2 regions of the Bacillus sp. SH7-1 genome follow, and region 1 is predicted to be linked to the other one. Evidence: riboswitches for the same ligand, from Rfam matches in the RefSeq annotation. Region 1 holds a riboswitch; the other holds the start of a gene.
What was found. Region 1 has a riboswitch for preQ1 ahead of queC (7-cyano-7-deazaguanine synthase QueC). Riboswitches for the same ligand answer to the same signal wherever they lie in the genome.

Region 1 (3,926 bases):
AAAGAAAAGAAGGAGTTGAAAAGTATGTCCAAGAAAAAGAAAGAAGAAGAGCGCGCTTGGAAAGCACGTAAAGAAAATCAAAAACCACATGGAAAAGTGAAAGCTTTTGCTGAATTAGTTGAAGGAACAGAAAAAACGTGATGATTATTTCATCACGTTTTTTTGTATGAGTGGAAAAGTTAATAAGAAGGTTGTACCGATTCCTTTTTCACTTATAATATCAATCTTTCCATTCATAGCTTGAACAACACTGAATACGACCATCATTCCAAGTCCAGTTCCTTTTTCTTTCGTTGAATAGAAAGGAGAGCCGAGACGTTTCACTTGTTCTGTATCCATACCGATTCCTGTATCTTTTATATATAACTGAATATGCTTATGATCAGGAACTAATGTGAAATAAAGATCACCGCCTTTTGGCATGGCCTCAATGCAGTTTTTTAAAATATTTAACAAGCATTGATTTAGTTTTTGTTTTTCTCCCGCGATAAAAAAAGAAGTGCTTTGCTTTATATAATGTGTACGCACATTTGTTAAATTAGCAAGTGGTGTAATTAACGATAATGCATGTAGTAGTTCTTCCTCTAACTGTAATCTTTGTTCTTTTTCAATACTTGGTTTCGCAAAGGTTAAATAATCTGTAAGGACGTGGTTTGCTTGTTCGATTCCGTTGATGGCTATGTCGATATATAATTTTCGCTCCTGCTCAGTGCATGTATCTGATTGTAAAAGTTGCAAAAATCCTTTCGTTGAAGTTAATGGATTGCGAATTTCATGAGAGATAGACGCTGCCATTTCACCAATTAAATGAAATTTTTCAGCATTCATAAGTTCGTTTTGGAGACGCACTTGAGTTTGTAATATGTGTAGTAAATATAAAGTAAGGATCGTACCAAGTATCGTACATAACTCATACACAATAATATGTGGTATATAATCAGCCTTGTTTGTAACCTTTGAAAGGAAGAAAGGTATCCAACTAAATCCGTATGTGAGACTGTAGATAATAGCAAGTGTTATTTTTATACGATTAGAAGTTCGATTGAAAAATTTGTATGTAAATAATAGGACAATAAATAGAAGGATAGAACCGATAATCGATGGGAAAACACCTATTCCTCCTAATAAGAAGCGGTATATATTTAATACAACTAATATAGAGCCACCAGCAATAGGACCTCCGGTTAATGTACCGACAATTAATACGATATGACGCATATCAAATTGAAATCCATAATTTGTTTTTGCTGCGAAAGTGATACATAGTATAGTAACGAGGCAACATAATACAATAAATATTGCTGAATTTAATTTAGGAGAACGTTTCCCTTTTTGATTCCAAAATAAATGGTATACGAGCATTGTAACAAGGATGAATAATATATTTAAAAAGAGATAAATAATAAAGGATTTCAGTGGGATGCCTCCTCTCTTCTCACATTAAATTAATCATACTATAAAATGAAAGAAATGAAATGAGAAATAGCGGAAAAATCAGAAATTTTTTCTGGTAGTATACAATATGTTACAATAAGCCTTGTCAATGAAAGAAGGAATTCCGTGCAATGCACGGGAGAGGTTCGCGAACTCCCTCTATAAAAAACTATGGAAACAACAATATCTTTAGGTATTGTTTTGTTTTTTTATTGTGACAGTTCAAGAACGTTCTTTCTTCTTATTCGTAGTAGAGAAGGAGAATGAGTGAAATGAAAAAAGAAAAGGCAGTTGTTGTTTTTAGTGGAGGACAAGATAGCACGACATGTTTATTTTGGGCAATAGAGCAGTTTGCAGAAGTAGAGGCTGTAACGTTTAATTACAATCAACGTCATAAGCTAGAAATTGATTGTGCAGCGGAAATTGCAAAAGAGCTAGGAATTAAACATACGGTACTAGATATGAGTCTATTAAATCAACTTGCTCCAAATGCGTTAACGAGAACGGATATGGAGATTACACATGAAGAAGGTGAATTACCATCGACGTTTGTAGATGGAAGGAATTTACTATTCTTATCATTTGCTGCTGTGTTAGCAAAACAAGTTGGAGCACGTCATATTGTAACGGGTGTATGTGAAACTGATTTTAGTGGTTATCCAGATTGCCGTGACGTGTTTGTGAAATCGTTAAACGTTACTTTAAATTTATCCATGGATTATCCGTTTGTGATTCATACACCACTTATGTGGATTGATAAAGCAGAAACATGGAAATTATCAGATGAACTTGGAGCATTCGAGTTTGTTCGAGAAAAAACATTAACATGTTATAACGGAATCATTGGTGATGGTTGCGGTGAATGTCCAGCATGTCAACTTCGTAAAGCAGGATTAGATACGTACTTACAAGAACGCGAAGGAGCGAGTAACTAATGGATAATTTCTTTGGATTTCGCATTGTAGAAAATTTACAAAAAATGGACGAGGATATTCAGCGTAAACAGCTCAAATATCATAATAAAAGAGTAATGGTCAGCAAGGAATTTACATTTGATGCAGCACACCATTTACATTGTTATGAAGGGAAATGTAAAAACTTACATGGTCACACATATAAAGTTGTATTTGGGATTAGTGGATATGTAAATGAGATAGGTCTTGCGATTGACTTTGGAGATATAAAAGAAATTTGGAAGAATGAAATAGAAATTTATTTAGACCATCGTTATTTAAACGAAACGTTACCAGCTATGAATACGACTGCTGAAAATATGGTCGTTTGGATTTACGAAAAGATGGCAGAAGCATTACTAAAAGATAATCGTGCGAACGAATATAAAGGAGCTCGTGTTGAATTTGTTCGTCTTTTCGAGACGCCAACTAGTTATGCGGAAGTAAGACGGGAGTGGATGCTCGATGAGTAAAATCCCTGTCTTAGAAATATTTGGTCCGACTATTCAAGGTGAAGGAATGGTTGTAGGGCAAAAGACAATGTTTATCCGTACAGCTGGCTGTGATTATAGCTGCGCTTGGTGTGATTCTGCTTTTACGTGGGATGGATCGGCTAAAGATCAAATTAGACAGATGACAGCAGAAGACGTTTGGAATGAGCTTGTAGAAATTGGTGGCGAAAATTTTTCTCATGTTACGATTTCAGGTGGAAATCCAGCATTGCTGAAAAATATTGAGTTTCTTCTTTCTATATTAAAAGAGAATGGAATGCGAACAGCAATCGAAACACAAGGGAGTAAATGGCAAGAGTGGTTACTTCAAATTGATGAGATAACGATTTCTCCAAAGCCACCAAGTTCGACAATGAATACTGATTTTCAGAAGTTAGATGCTATTATTCAGAAACTAGCAGGAAAAGATATTAGTTTAAAGGTAGTAGTATTTGACGATTATGATTTCGAGTATGCAGTTAAGATGCACGAACGTTATCCAGATGTACCATTTTTCTTACAAGTAGGGAATGATGATACAAAAACTGTGGATGATACGATGCTGATTAAGAAATTATTAGATAAGTATGAGTGGCTGATTGATAAAGCTGTAAATTGTAAAGAGATGAATAATGCAAAAGTATTGCCGCAGCTTCATGCCTTAGTATGGGGAAATAAACGCGGAGTATAATGAGAAGGGATGTTTAAAATGGCAGGAAGATTAGATGAAGATTTAAAAGATGTAACATTATTAGGAAATCAAAATACAAAATATTTATTTGAATATAGCCCAGAAATTTTAGAGGTATTTGATAACAATCATCCAAACCGTGATTATTTTGTGAAATTTAATTGTCCTGAATTTACAAGCTTATGTCCGAAAACAGGCCAACCAGATTTTGCAACAATTTATATTAGCTACATTCCAGAACAAAGAATGGTAGAGAGTAAATCTCTAAAGCTATATTTATTTAGTTTCCGCAATCACGGTGATTTCCACGAAGATTGCATGAACGTTATCATGAATGATTTAATTAAACTAATGGAT
Region 2 (3,926 bases), on a different contig from region 1:
AAAAAAAGCGCTAAGGCTTTTATGCGGAAGTTACAAGCGTAACTTCACGCAGCCTGCGCTTCTTTTTTTGTTTTGGAAGGTAATTCAACAAAAACCATGCCTAGGAAAATACATAGGCATCCGATAATAGCAGAGATAGACAGTTGTTCGTTTGCAACGAGAACGCCTGTTAAGGCAGCAAAAACGGGTTCCATTGCAAAAATAATTGCTACTCTCGTTGGAGACGTATGTTTTTGTGCTGATGTTTGAATGAAAAAAGCAATGGATGTCGCAAATAGGGAAGTTAGAAATAGAGCAAATAAAAAGGAAGAATTCGTCCATAGTGCTACTGAAAATAATTTTTCCCAATCTTCAAACAAAAAAGCGCAAATAGAAGAAAACATACCGACAGCTAATACTTGCGACATGCTTAACAATAAAGGTGATATTTTCTTAGAAAAGAAGCCGTTAACAAGAATATGGGCAGCGAAAGCAACTGCGCAACCGAGAACCAGTATATCTCCAATGTTTAATTGAAAAGAATCACCAGCGGTTAATAAGTATAAACCTGCTGTTGCTACAGCAATACCCATTACGATAAAAATGGTAGCTTTTTGTTTTAAAAAGATAAAAGATAAAATTGGTACCATAACGATACTAAGCCCTGTTAAGAAACCAGCTTTTGAAGAAGTTGTATAAAGTAAGCCGAATGTTTGTAATACATAGCCAACGCATAAAAAGAATCCAACGATTAGTCCCGCGAGACTGCTCTGTTTTATATCTTGTTTTGAAGCTTTTTTTGAGAAAATCATTTGAACGAATAATAAAATAATTCCAGCGAATAAAAAGCGAATCCCATTAAACGTAAATGGACCAACGAAAGACATAGCATTTTGAACGACAACAAACGTAGCTCCCCAAATAAAAGAGACAAATAATAAAGCAAGAGGAGCAATCCAATCTTTTTTCACACTCATACCCCCGTTAATTTTGTAAGATAGCTTTTCTAGCTAATTCATCAGCGACTTTATTTTGACTACTTGGAATCCACTTAATAAAAAAGAGATCGAAATTTTTTATGTACTGCAGTGCTTCCTCTAATAGAGGTGCAAACATTTTATTTTTTGCGTATTCTTTTTCAATAGCTCGCTCGACAAGTTGCGAATCTGTACGAAAAGAGACAATGTTATAATTATGCTCCGTGCAATATTTTAATGCCGCAAGTAAAGCGTGGTATTCTGCTTCATGATTGGACATTGTCCCAAGGGGGAATGATAATTGTACAGCTGGTTGAACCCCTTTAATAAATACTCCTGCACCAGAAGGACCAGGATTTCCTTTTGATGCACCATCAATATATACTTCAATCAAAATGAGAAACCTCCAAATTATAAGATGATCCCCTACTTATATATTTCTTTGAAGTAGGGGATAGAGTAATTAGCCAATTGTAATGCTATAACGACATGTAAATGTTTCATTCGCTTGTAAAGATTGAATTCCTTTTTTTTCCTTGAAATCTTTTGCTGGATTTGCTTCATCAGCAATACCGTACCAAGGTTCGATACATAGGAAAGGTGCGTTCTCGCCTGGTGTCCATACGCCGACAAATGGGAATCCGTCAAATTCTACTTTTACAAATTTATTATGCTTATGAGAACGAATAGAGATTTCATCAGTATTCATATTTTCAAAAATAAGCGCATCATTTTTAAATAAATCGTATGTAAGTGGTAACTCATTCGTATTTTCAGCGATTAATTGCTTTTTACTTGAAAGGTAAGGGCCTTCTAATACACTTGTTTCTAAGCGTTCAGAACCATTAAATGATAGATGATAATCTGTAAATGATTCACCTTCTAATAACGGGAAGTTGAAACCAGGATGTGCTCCGATTGAGAAGAACATCTCTTTTGAAGTAGGATTATTCACTTCATATGTTACATGAACGATTTGTCCATCTAGTTCATAAGACACGAGTAATTCGAATTCGTATGGGTATTTTTTTAATGTTTCTTCATTACTAGTAACGATATAAGTGATTTTCGTTTCACTTTGTTCTTTTACAGAGAATGTAAGATCACGAGCGAAGCCGTGTTGTGTTAAAGAATAAGGTTTACCATCTACGTAGTATGTATTATCTACTAATCGGCCGACGATTGGAAATAAAATGGGTGCACGGCGTCCCCAATAAGTAGAATCACCTTGCCATAAGTATTCTGTATTGTCTTCTTTTAAGCGCACGCTTTGTAATTCTGCACCCTTGTCAGAGATGGTAACGATCACTTTTTCGTTTTGAATTGTTGCAGTCATGAAGTAAAACCTCCTAAATCTTTCATATATTTCATTATACGTTGTCTAAAAGAAAAAAGGTAGTTCATGATAGGAATCTATTGACGAAAGGGGGGCTACCGCGTAAAATATAATCTTGTTGCTTAAAAAACGAATAACGTGGTTCGAAACCATCCCACGTAAAAAAACTAAGGAGATTTTGTCATGAATATTAGAACATTAGTCGGTAATGGTATTTTAGCGGCATTATATATTGCTGTTTCTATGCTTATTCAGCCATTTGGCTTTACGAGTGTACAGTTTCGTATTTCAGAGATGTTTAATCATCTCGTTGTATTTAATAAGAAAGCAATTTACGGAATTGTATTAGGTGTATTTTTAACGAATCTCTTTTTCTCACCTATGATCGCTTACGATTTAGTATTTGGAGTAGGGCAATCTATTCTTGCACTAGTTGCAACCATTATTTCTATGCGATTCATTAAAGGTGTTTGGGCTCGTATGATTTTTAATACAGTTATCTTTACAATTACAATGTTTATGATTGCAATTGAACTTCATCTTGCATTTGATTTACCATTTATGTTGACTTGGTTAACATGTGCAGCTGGTGAATTTGTTGTAATGGCCATTGGTATGCCTGTAATGTACTGGATTAATAAGCGAGTACAATTTGAAAGATTTATGTAATAGATGAAAGAGCTATTCCTAAAGGGATAGCTCTTTTTGCATGTGATAATACTGAATATAATTCAGAGACTCTTGATAAAATATAATAAAATAAAGTGAGGCTTTCATTAGCTGGATACATATAAGAAGTCTTACATAAGGGGAATCTAGTATGAAATATAAAATTCATTGGTTGTATAAAACAAAGCGCGGTTTGCAGACGGAATTAACGACAGATTATATGAACATAGAAGATGTACTGCAATTTGCAGAGGATTTCGAGAAAACAGGAAGAGTAAAAGAATTATTATTTTACGATGAAATGGATGCAGAATGGTCATTAAAAGAGATGAAAAAACTGAGTAAGCAAGTGGAGGATGAGCCCCAAGAAATACTCGTTTATTTTGATGGTGGTTATGATGTGCAGACGAAAGAAGCTGGAGTAGGTATATGTGTGTACTATAAAAAAGGAAATAAAAACTACCGAATTCGCCGCAACGCATATATAGAAGGTATATATGATAATAATGAAGCCGAATATGCGTCATTATTATACGGTATGAATATACTCGAGGAATTAGGGATTAAGTATGAAGCAGTTACACTTCGCGGGGATTCTCAAGTGGTATTGCAACAATTGGCCGGAGAATGGCCTTGCTATGATGAGCATTTAAATCATTATTTAGACCAAATTGAACAAAAATCGAAGCAAATGAAATTAAAACTTGTATGCGAGCCAATATCTAGAAAACAAAATAAAGAAGCACATCAATTAGCAACGCAAGCATTAGAAGGAACAGTCATTGATAGTCATAAAGAAATAACCGAATAGAGAGGTGCAACCGTGGATAAAAAGCAACTCATTACAGAGGTAAATGACTTATTAGAAACGTATTGTGAAGGGTGTTTTTTGCGAGAACATAATCGAAAGACAAATAGTAAATATTATGCTCATTCATTTTGTATTAAGCAATGTACAGTTGGAG

Region 2: another riboswitch for preQ1. It lies ahead of DN390_RS16755 (QueT transporter family protein); the one in region 1 lies ahead of queC (7-cyano-7-deazaguanine synthase QueC).

The regions. Positions count from the first base shown of each region.
Region 1 is NZ_QNUD01000010.1:181-4,106, reverse strand. Features, by position in the region: gene DN390_RS31105 (DUF6254 family protein) at 25-141, shown strand; gene kinB (sporulation sensor histidine kinase KinB) at 145-1,362, opposite strand; PreQ1 riboswitch class I at 1,570-1,613, shown strand; gene queC (7-cyano-7-deazaguanine synthase QueC) at 1,707-2,369, shown strand; gene queD (6-carboxytetrahydropterin synthase QueD) at 2,369-2,860, shown strand; gene queE (7-carboxy-7-deazaguanine synthase QueE) at 2,853-3,569, shown strand; gene queF (preQ(1) synthase) at 3,588-3,926, shown strand, end outside.
Region 2 is NZ_QNUD01000018.1:7,475-11,400, reverse strand. Features, by position in the region: gene DN390_RS16775 (DUF6123 family protein) at 1-42, shown strand, start outside; gene DN390_RS16770 (DMT family transporter) at 45-950, opposite strand; gene DN390_RS16765 (reverse transcriptase-like protein) at 964-1,350, opposite strand; gene DN390_RS16760 (aldose 1-epimerase family protein) at 1,420-2,292, opposite strand; PreQ1 riboswitch class I at 2,425-2,469, shown strand; gene DN390_RS16755 (QueT transporter family protein) at 2,476-2,961, shown strand; gene DN390_RS16750 (ribonuclease H family protein) at 3,113-3,772, shown strand; gene DN390_RS16745 (zinc-finger domain-containing protein) at 3,785-3,926, shown strand, end outside.